3 regions of the Actinomadura verrucosospora genome follow, and region 3 is predicted to be linked to each of the others. Evidence: riboswitches for the same ligand, from Rfam matches in the RefSeq annotation. Region 3 holds a riboswitch; each other region holds the start of a gene.

Region 1 (3,200 bases), on a different contig from region 3:
GCCGCCGGACCAGCCGGGCCCGCTCGGTCATCCGGTTCTGGACGATCTCGTCGTCCTCGACCGGGTGGTACACCCCGACCCAGCCGAGCAGCGTGCCCCTCGGATCCTTCAGCAGGCTCGTGTCGATGCGCACGTCGATGAGCCGGCCCTCGCGGTGGAAGCGGCGGGTGGCGATCGAGATCTGCCCGCCGTCGGTCTCGCCCTCGCCGCCGCGCCGGGTGAGGAGCCGCTCCTGGACGGCGTTGTGCTCGGCCTTCAGCTCGTCGGGGACGATCGGCGGGACCCGGCCGAGCATCTCCTCGGCGCTCCAGCCGAACATGCGCTCGGCCGCCGGGTTCCACACGGTGACCCGGTGCCGCTGGTCCACGGCTACGATCGCGTCGGCGGCGCTCTCGATGACGGCCCGCGCGATCGGATCGTGCACGTGCTGATACACGTCTGTCATCGTGCCACCGCACTCCGGCATGGCGCCGGGCAACTTGCGCCGAAACTTGCTTTCGACCCAAACCTTACCGTCTGGTAAGCCTACCGATGAGCAGGGCCGCGACCCCCGCCACCAGGAACGACAGCAGCGAGGCGCTCATCCACGCCTGCGGCGTGAAGTGCAGCGCGTCCCGCACGTCCGACCAGAAAGCGGTCCACCGCGCGACCGTGCCCGGGTTGACGAGCTGGTAGACGACGAACCCGATCGCCCATGCCGCGATCATGCCCCAGCGGGATGGCGCGGTCCGCGAGACGTCCCAGCCGCCGGCCCGGCGGCGGCCGAGGAAGAAGTCGGCGGCGAGGACGCCCAGCATCGGCACGAACACCGATCCGATCAGCGACAGGAAGCCCGCGTAGTCGCCGATGTCGAGGACCAGCGCGAGCACGGTGATGCCGACGCCGAGCGCGACGCTCAGCACCCGGCGGTCGGCCCGGGGGAACAGGTTCTGGATCGACACCGCCGTGGAGTAGGTGTCGGCGAACGACTGGTCGGCCTCCCGCAGCACGAACACGGCGAAGAACACCACGCCCAGCGAGACGCCCAGGAACGGGTCGAAGATCCTGCTCGAGTCGCCCGCCACCAGCGCCAGCGCGAGCAGCCCGAGGACGTAGGCGACGATCTGCGTGACGGAGTAGCCGACGGCCGCGGCGCCGAAGGCCCCGCGCTCGGTGCGCGCGTGCCGGGTGTAGTCGGCGGCGACCGGGACCCAGGAGATCGACACGGCCAGCGCGGCGTCCGCGCCGAGCCAGAACCCGCCCCAGGAGCCCTGCGTCAGGTCGGGCAGCGGCTCCCGGACGAGCTGGACGTAGAAGTACACGAGCGCGATCGCCACGGCGACGGTCACGTAGCGGCGCAGCAGCCGCACCGAGCCGAGCGGCCAGACCGTCAGCACGGTGGTGATCGCGCCCGCGGCGACCACGTAGCCCCAGCGCGGGACGCCGTCCCACAGCTCGCGGGCGGCGTCGGCGATGACGATCAGCTCGAACGTCCCCCACCCGACGAGCTGGGCGATGTTGAGGACGGTCGGCGCGTACGACAGCTTCGCGCCGAACAGGCCGCGCAGCAGCACCATCGCGGGCTGCCCGGTCCGCGCGCCGGGCACGGCGGCCAGGCCGAGCATCAGCCCGCCGAGGGCCGTCCCGACGGCCATCGCGACGATGCCCGCCATGATCGAGATCGTGGGGCGGCCGCCGGCGTCCGGCGCGAGGACGGTGTAGGCGCCGGAGAAGGCCAGGAGGCTGACCCCGAGGTTCCCCCAGAAGGCGCTCTGGTCCCAGAAGCCGAGGACCTTGGGGGCCGGCTCGTCGAGGGTGAAGGGGACCTCGTCGGGGGCGCGCTCGCCCTGAGGGCGCTTTTCGACGTCGGACGTCACGGGACACACACTCCCTACGCCGGCATTACCCGGACAGGTTCATGCGGTCGGCGACGCCTTGGAGGCCGCCCTCTCAGCCCGGCTGTGGCCCGAGCTCCCGCGGTCATCGGTCAGGCCCGATCGTACAACCGCCCGTCACGCCCCAGAAGAGGGCAACCGGGTCAGATCACGCGAAAGTTTTCAGATCCCCCAGAGTCATCGAGCTCACGCAGCGACATCGACGCTCACGCGACGTCATCGACGCTCACGCGACGTACGGCGGACCGTCCCCCGCGCCCTCCATCGGCCGGCCCGCCTCGGCCCACCCGTGCATGCCGTCGCCGACGTTCCTCGCCAGCCACCCCGCCTGGTTCAGCGCGGACGTGACCTGGGCGGACCGCGCCCCGGACCGGCAGATCACGTAGATCTCCCGGTCGCGGGGGATCTCGCCGGCGCGGTCGCCGAGATGGCGCATGGGGATGTGGACCGCCGCGGGCGCGTGGCCCGCGTCCCACTCGTCCTGCTCCCGGACGTCCAGCAGGTAGCCGTCCTGCGGAACATCCGCGGCGACCACGGCCGGCACGTCTTCCCCGAAATTCATCACACCCCCCATGGAACCGTGCGAAGCCCCCCTGCGTCGAATCACGCATGCGGTATCGGACGCTCGTTTTCGCAGCGCCCGGGCTGGCCTTGCTCCTGTCCACGGCCGCCTGCGGCGACGAACAGGCAAACGGAAACTCCGCCGGAGCGCCTTCGGGCACGACGTCCGTGCAGCCGTCCGGCTCACCGGCGGACACGCTCACCGTGCGGGTGAAGGCCTCCAAGGAGGCGCCCGCCAAGACCTGGAGGCTGACCTGCGCCCCGCCGGGCGGGGACCATCCCGAGGCGGCCGGCGCCTGCGCGGCGCTCACCAAGGTCAAGGATCCCTTCGCGCCCGTCCCCAAGGACCAGATGTGCACCAAGATCTACGGCGGTCCGGAGATCGCCACGGTCGAGGGCACCTGGCAGGGCAAGCGGATCGACACCACGTTCACCCGCGACGACGGCTGCCAGCTGCACCGCTGGAGCCAGATCGGCCCGGTCTTCGGGAACGTCCCGAAGGTCCGCTGATCCCGTCCCCGATCCTTCGTCCCGTCCGGACGAGCCATCCCCGTTCCGGCTCCGTCCCCGACTCCCGTCGCCAGGCCCCGGCACCCGCCGGGGCCTGGCCCGTCTCACGGCGCCCGGGGCCCGCTACTTGAGGAGGCGGGACATGCGGCGGTCGGCGAGCGGCTTGCCGCCCGTCTGGCAGGTGGGGCAGTACTGGAGCGCCGAGTCGGCGAACGACACCTCGCGCACCGTGTCCCCGCACACCGGGCATTTCTC
Region 2 (3,200 bases), on a different contig from region 3:
AGCGCGTCCACGGGCGTTCCCGGCAGCGTGTCGTCCGCCGTGAACAGCCACCGGATGGTCTCGGCGTCGTCGAAGCCGGCGTCCGACAGGAGCGTCAGCGTGCCGGGCAGTCCCTTGATGACCTGGCCGTCCTTGATGAAGGCCGCGGGCACCATCGGCTCCCCGCCCCGGCGCACCGCGAGGATGCGGTGCTCGTGGATGAGCTGCTTGATCCGGTTGGGCTTGATCCCGAGCCTGTCGGCGGTCTCCCGGAGGGTGAGCCACTCGCCGGCCAGGGCGTCGGTGCGGGGGTCCAGTGCGCTGTCAACGGTTGCGTGCATCTGCGTCACGCCCCCTTGCTACCACGCCTTCGGAAGACTCAAACCCGCTGCGCAGCCGTTACGTCCCCTCTGATCGCTCTGCGCGAACAGCCTGCCGCACGGGGACGTCCGGGTCGGCGATCGCCTCCGGATCCACCGGCGTCCCCGCGGCGATCACGCGCCTCGCCTGTACCAGGTCGCGGGGCCGGCCGACGGTGAGGATCGCGTCGAGGCGGTCTCCGGTCAGCCACGCCACCGCCCACCTGGGATCGGACGGGTCGCCCCTGCGCACGAGCCGCTCGGACGCGGAGTGGTCGCCCGCGTACTGGACCATGCGCCCGAACTGCTCCGACCAGAAGTACGGGGCGGCGTCGTACACGGCGTCCTGCCCGAGGAGGGCCGCGGCGGCGACCTCGGGGGCGTTCAGCGCGGCGTCCCAGTGCTCGACGAGCAGCCTGCGCCCGTAGCGGTGCGACCACCAGGCGGCGCAGTCGCCGACCGCCACGACGTCGGGCCGCAGCGCGCCCGGGGTCTCCTCTCCCATGTAGGTCCGGAAGGAGCCGTCGGTGACGACCCCGCGCTCCAGCAGCAGCCCGGAGCCCTCCAGCCACGACAGGACGGGCCGGACCCCGACGCCGACGACCACCTCGTCCGCGTCGACGCGGCCGCCCCCGGCGAGGACGAGGCCGCCGTCGCGCACCTCCGCGACCTTCACCCCGGTCCGCAGCTCGACGCCGGCCTCGGCGTACCAGGGGGCGGTGAGCGCGCCGACCTCGGGCCCGATCGCGCCCGCCAGCGGGGTGTCGGCCGCCTCCACGACGGTGACCGCGCAGCCCCGGCGGGCCGCGGCGGTGGCGACCTCGGCGCCGATCCAGCCCGCGCCGACGATCACGATCCGGGCGCCGGCGGTGAGCCGGGCGCGCAGGTCGCGGGCCTCCTCGATGGTGCGCAGCACGTGCTGCCGCCCCTCCCCGGGCAGCGTGATCGGAGCGGCGCCGGTCGCGATCACCAGCCCGTCGAAGGGCAGGTCGCCCGCCGTGGACGCCACCGTTCCGCCGCGTCCGGGCCCGTCCAGCCGCAGGCCGGTGGCGCGCTCGCCGAGCAGCAGCTCGCAGCGCAGCGCGTCCCAGTCGGCGTCGACGGTCGTGTCGTCGGACTCGCCCGCGAGGACGGCCTTCGACAGCGGCGGCCGGTCGTAGGGCCGGTGCCGCTCCGCCGACACGAGGGTCAGCGCGCCCTCGTACCCCTTGCTCCGCAGGGCCTCCACGGCGCGCACGCCGGCCAGCCCGCCACCCACGACGATGACCCTCTCCATGAAGGTCACCCTAACGGGCGGCGATCCGCGAATGGACAGGTGTCCAGGCAGTTGCCCGGTTCGCCGAGGTCGTAAGGTGGGGGCAGCGGAACGGCACAGCAGAACAGCACAGAGCGCGGGAGTCCGGTGCGACCGGGCTGAGAGGGCGGCTGAACGGGCCGCCGACCGCCACGACCTGATCCGGATCATGCCGGCGAAGGGAGCGCGCATGCAGATCGTCATCATCGGCGCCGGGGTGATCGGCCTCGCCACCGCCTGGCGCACCGCCGCCGGCGGCGCCGCCGTCACCCTCGTCGACCCCGCGCCCGCCTCCGGGGCCTCCTCCGTGGCGGCGGGCATGCTCACCCCGGTCAGCGAGCTGAGCTACGGCGAGGAGCCGCTGCTGCGGCTCGGCCTCGCCTCCCGCGACCGGTACGGCGCGTTCGTCGCCGAGCTGGAGGAGCTGACCGGCCTGGAGACCGGCTACCGCACCGAAGGGATCATCGAGGTCGCGTTCGACTCCGACGACCTGCGGCACCTGGACGACCTGCGCCGGTTCCAGGAGAGCCTGGGCATCCCCGCCGAGGCGCTCACCGGCCGCGAGTGCCGGCGGCTGGAGCCGATGCTCGCGCCCGGCGTGCGCGGCGGCCTGCTCGCCCCCGAGGACGGCTCGGTCGACCCCCGCAGGCTCGCCCCGGCGCTGCTGGCGGCGTGCGAGCGGCTGGGCGTCCGGCTCGTCCGGCGGCGGGCCGAACGGGTCGTCGTCGAGAACGACGCCGCCGCCGGCGTGGGGCTGGACGACGGCACCGTGATCCCCGCGGACCGGGTGCTGCTGGCCGCCGGGCCGTGGTCGGGCGACCTCGGCGGCCTGCCTCCCGGGACCGTTCCACCCGTCCGCCCCGTCAAGGGCCAGGTGCTCCGGCTGCGCACCCGCGCGCCGTTCCTGCGGCGGCCGACCCGCGGCCTCGTCCGGGGATCGTCGGTCTACCTGGTGCCGCGCGCCGACGGAGAGATCGTCGTCGGCGCCACGCAGGAGGAGCTGGGCTTCGACACGCGGGTCACCGCCGGCGGGCTGTGGGAGCTGCTGCGCGACGCCCGCGAGCTGCTCCCCGGCATCACCGAGCTGGAGTTCGCGGAGGTCACCGCCGGGCTGCGGCCCGGCTCGCCCGACAACGCGCCCGTGATGGGGCCGACCGCGCTGGGCGGCCTGCTGGTGGGCACCGGGCACTTCCGCAACGGCATCCTGCTCACGCCCGTGAGCGCCGACATCCTGTCCGCGATGCTGCTGGACGGGCCCGTCCCCGAGGTCGCCGGGCCGTTCGCCCCCGACCGCTTCTCCCCCGAGGTGAGCGCATGAAGGTGATCGTCAACGGTGAGCCGCGCGAGCTGCCCGACGGCGCGAGCGTGGCCGAGGTCGTCGCGTCCGTCACCGCGGCCGCGACGGGCGTGGCCGCGGCGCTGAACGACGAGGTCGTCCGGCGCGCGGAGTGGGCGGCCACGCCCCTGCGGGACGCCGACCGCGTCGAAGTGCTGACCGCCGTCCAGGGAGGATGAGGATGAACGACACCGACGGGCTGGTCATCGCGGGCGAGGAGCTGGGCTCGCGG
Region 3 (3,200 bases):
ACCACGGCCTCGATGACGGCGATCTGCTCGCGCAGGGATCCGCCGCCCGCCCGCATCGCCGCGCCGACCACGCAGACGGCGAGCAGGCAGCCGACGACGCCGAGGACGATCCGCACCCGGCGCCCGAGCACCGCGTAGGCGAACAGCGCGATCACCTCGGCGGGCACCAGCGCGTGGTGCTGGTACTGCGCCAGGTGGTAGGGCAGCACCAGGACCACCAGTGCCAGCAGGCCGGGGGTCGGCCACCGCCGGATCACCGCGAGCGGGACGTGCGCGGCCACCAGGAGCGCCGCGCCGGGCGCGTCCAGGCCCCGGACGCCGGGCCACAGCACCGCGGCGACGGCCGCGGCTCCCGCCAGCGCCGACGCCGCCAGGGCGTCCTTCACCGTCACCTCGACCCGGGGCACCGTCAGCACGCGCCCATTCTCCCCCACGCACGCGATCTTCGCGCCGCGGCCCGCGCCCCCGCGCGACTGGTCCTTTCGGCGCCCCCTGCGCGGCCGGAGGCCCGCCCTATAGTTCTGCAAACCCCGTCACGAAGGGCCGACAGTTGTCCGTCCCCCCGCCTGCTGTCCCCCCGCCTCCCGTCCCCCCGCCCGGGCTCCGGATGACGCTCGGCGCGCGGGCCTACCGATGGCCGCTCCGCGTCCTGACCGCCGCGCCGGCGGCCGGCGCGGCCCTCCTGCTCGCGGCCCGCCCCGGTACGGGACCGCTCGACCCGGAGAGTGCCCGCCGGCCCCTGCTGCTCTGCGGCGGCGGCTGCCTGCTCGCCGCCCTGGCCGCCCTCATCTGGGCGGCCCGGCTCCACCGGGCCCGCCTCATCGTGACCATCGGCGAGCAGGGGGTGACCCTCCGCCGCAGTGGGCGGGAGGCGGCCGTCCCGGCCGGAGCCGTGGAGGCGGTCGGGATCAGGTGGCCCGTCGACGACCCGGTGTGGACGCTCTGGGTCGACCCGGAGCGGGCGCCCGGCGTCGAGGCCGTCGCCGAGGTCGACGGGAACGCGGTGACCCTGCTCAGGGGCGCGTCGCTGCCGTCCGGATGGCTTCCGGCCGTCCGGACGGCGACCGCGGACCGCCTCAGCGCCGCCTGGCGGGTCGTCGACGACGAGGGCCGGGAGGTCCCGCCGCCCGCGGCGGGCGCCCTGGCCGGGGCCCGCCGCATCGTCGTGGACGGCGCGGGCCGGTACCGCGACCGGGACGGCGGCGCGGTGCTCGCCGTGGCCTGCGGCCGGCGCGGCAGGCGGACCATCGTGCTTCGCGACCCCCACGCCGCCGCGCTGCTGGTGGTCCGGGGTCCGTCCCGGCTGCCGGGACGCGACCGCGTGCGCGTCCTCGACGCGGACGGCCGCCCTCTCGGATTCGTGCGCGGCCTGCGGGAGCCGTCCTTCCACACCGCCGGTGGGATGCTCCTCGGCACCACCCGCGCCACCGGCGACGGCCGCGTCGTCACCGGCGTCGACGGCCGCCGCTCGGCCACGCTGCGCATCATCGGCGACGCCGAGGCCCGGGTGGAGCTGGAGCGGTCGCCGTCCGCCCCCGACCCCCTCCGCACTCTGGTCCTGGCCCTGCCCGTCGCGATCCCCGCGCGCGACCTCCGCGCGGGCGCGCTCTAGCCCATGGGCGGCGGTTGCGGCAACCGGGGCCGCCCGGGTTAACGTCGTGGCGACAGATCGCGGGGGCCCGGCGAACCGGGCTGAGATAGCGGCTGGGACGGCCGCTGACCGCATGAACCTGACCGGGTAATGCCGGCGTAGGGAGAGATCGAGTCGTCATGACCGAACCTGTGGTTCCCGCTGCCCGCAAGACCTACCTCCAGGGCTCCCGCCCGGAGATCCGGGTCCCGATGCGGGAGGTGCCGCTGACCAACGGCGACGTCGTCGTCCTGTACGACACGTCCGGGCCGTACACCGATCCAGAGCAGGAGACCGACGTGCGCAGGGGGCTGCCGCCTCTGCGGGAGGCCTGGATCGCCGAGCGCGGCGACACCGCCCCGTACGAGGGGCGGGCGGCGCGCCCCGAGGACGACGGGCGCCGCTCGTCGCCCTCCGCGCTCCCCCCGGGCGCGGGCGGGCGCCTCCCCCAGGCCGACGGCGAGGGCGCCCTGCCGCGGCGGCCGCGGCGCGCCACCGGCGGCGCGGTGACGCAGCGCGCCTACGCCCGGCGCGGGGAGATCACGCCGGAGATGGAGTTCGCCGCGCTGCGCGAGGGCGTGGCGCCGGAGTTCGTCCGGGACGAGCTGGCCGCCGGGCGCGCGGTGCTGCCCGCCAACGTCAACCATCCCGAGATCGAGCCGATGGTGATCGGGCGGAACTTCCTCGTCAAGGTCAACGCCAACATCGGCAACTCGGCCGTCGCGTCCTCGATCGAGGACGAGGTCGAGAAGATGACGTGGGCGACCCGCTGGGGCGCCGACACGATCATGGACCTGTCGACGGGCCGCGACATCCACACCACGCGCGAGTGGATCCTGCGCAACTCGCCCGTGCCGGTGGGGACCGTCCCGCTGTACCAGGCGGTGGAGAAGGTCGGCGGCGACCCGGCGGAGCTCACCTACGAGGTCTTCCGCGACACCGTGATCGAGCAGGCGGAGCAGGGCGTGGACTACATGACCGTCCACGCCGGGGTGCTGCTGTCCTACGTGCCGCTGACGGCGCGGCGCAAGACGGGGATCGTGTCGCGGGGCGGGTCGATCATGGCGGCCTGGTGCCTGGCGCACCACGAGGAGAACTTCCTCTACACCCGCTTCGAGGAGCTGTGCGAGATCTTCGCCGCCTACGACGTGACCTGGTCGCTGGGGGACGGGCTGCGCCCGGGCTCCGTCGCGGACGCCAACGACGAGGCCCAGTTCGCCGAGCTGCGCACCCAGGGCGAGCTGACGCGGATCGCGGCGCGGTTCGGCAACCAGGTGATGAACGAGGGCCCCGGCCACGTCCCGATGCACAAGATCAAGGAGAACGTCGACCTGCAGCAGGAGTGGTGCGACGGCGCGCCGTTCTACACCCTCGGGCCGCTGACCACCGACATCGCTCCCGGCTACGACCACATCACCTCGGCGATCGGCGCCGCGATGATCGGCTGGCACGGCACCGCGATGCTCTGCTACGTCACGCCGAAGGAGCATCTCGGGCTGCCGGACCGCGAGGACGTCAAGGCCGGCGTGATCGCATACAAGATCGCCGCGCACGCCGCCGACCTCGCCAA

The links. Region 3 has a riboswitch for thiamine pyrophosphate ahead of thiC (phosphomethylpyrimidine synthase ThiC). Riboswitches for the same ligand answer to the same signal wherever they lie in the genome.
Region 1: linked by a shared signal. The riboswitch ahead of ABD944_RS02030 (purine-cytosine permease family protein) and the one ahead of thiC (phosphomethylpyrimidine synthase ThiC) in region 3 are both predicted to bind thiamine pyrophosphate.
Region 2: linked by a shared signal. The riboswitch ahead of thiO (glycine oxidase ThiO) and the one ahead of thiC (phosphomethylpyrimidine synthase ThiC) in region 3 are both predicted to bind thiamine pyrophosphate.

The regions. Positions count from the first base shown of each region.
Region 1 covers NZ_BAABEV010000001.1:402,113-405,312, forward strand. The annotation lists gene ABD944_RS02025 (sensor histidine kinase) at 1-445, opposite strand, end outside; gene ABD944_RS02030 (purine-cytosine permease family protein) at 510-1,856, opposite strand; TPP riboswitch at 1,850-1,967, opposite strand; gene ABD944_RS02035 (rhodanese-like domain-containing protein) at 2,101-2,436, opposite strand; gene ABD944_RS02040 (SSI family serine proteinase inhibitor) at 2,646-2,945, shown strand; gene ABD944_RS02045 (Fpg/Nei family DNA glycosylase) at 3,069-3,200, opposite strand, start outside.
Region 2 covers NZ_BAABEV010000059.1:35,658-38,857, reverse strand. The annotation lists gene ABD944_RS38285 (helix-turn-helix domain-containing protein) at 1-320, opposite strand, end outside; gene ABD944_RS38280 (NAD(P)/FAD-dependent oxidoreductase) at 379-1,614, opposite strand; TPP riboswitch at 1,720-1,833, shown strand; gene thiO (glycine oxidase ThiO) at 1,823-2,950, shown strand; gene thiS (sulfur carrier protein ThiS) at 2,947-3,147, shown strand; gene ABD944_RS38265 (thiazole synthase) at 3,150-3,200, shown strand, end outside.
Region 3 covers NZ_BAABEV010000067.1:9,925-13,124, forward strand. The annotation lists gene ABD944_RS39710 (sensor histidine kinase) at 1-416, opposite strand, end outside; gene ABD944_RS39715 (hypothetical protein) at 608-1,612, shown strand; TPP riboswitch at 1,662-1,775, shown strand; gene thiC (phosphomethylpyrimidine synthase ThiC) at 1,771-3,200, shown strand, end outside.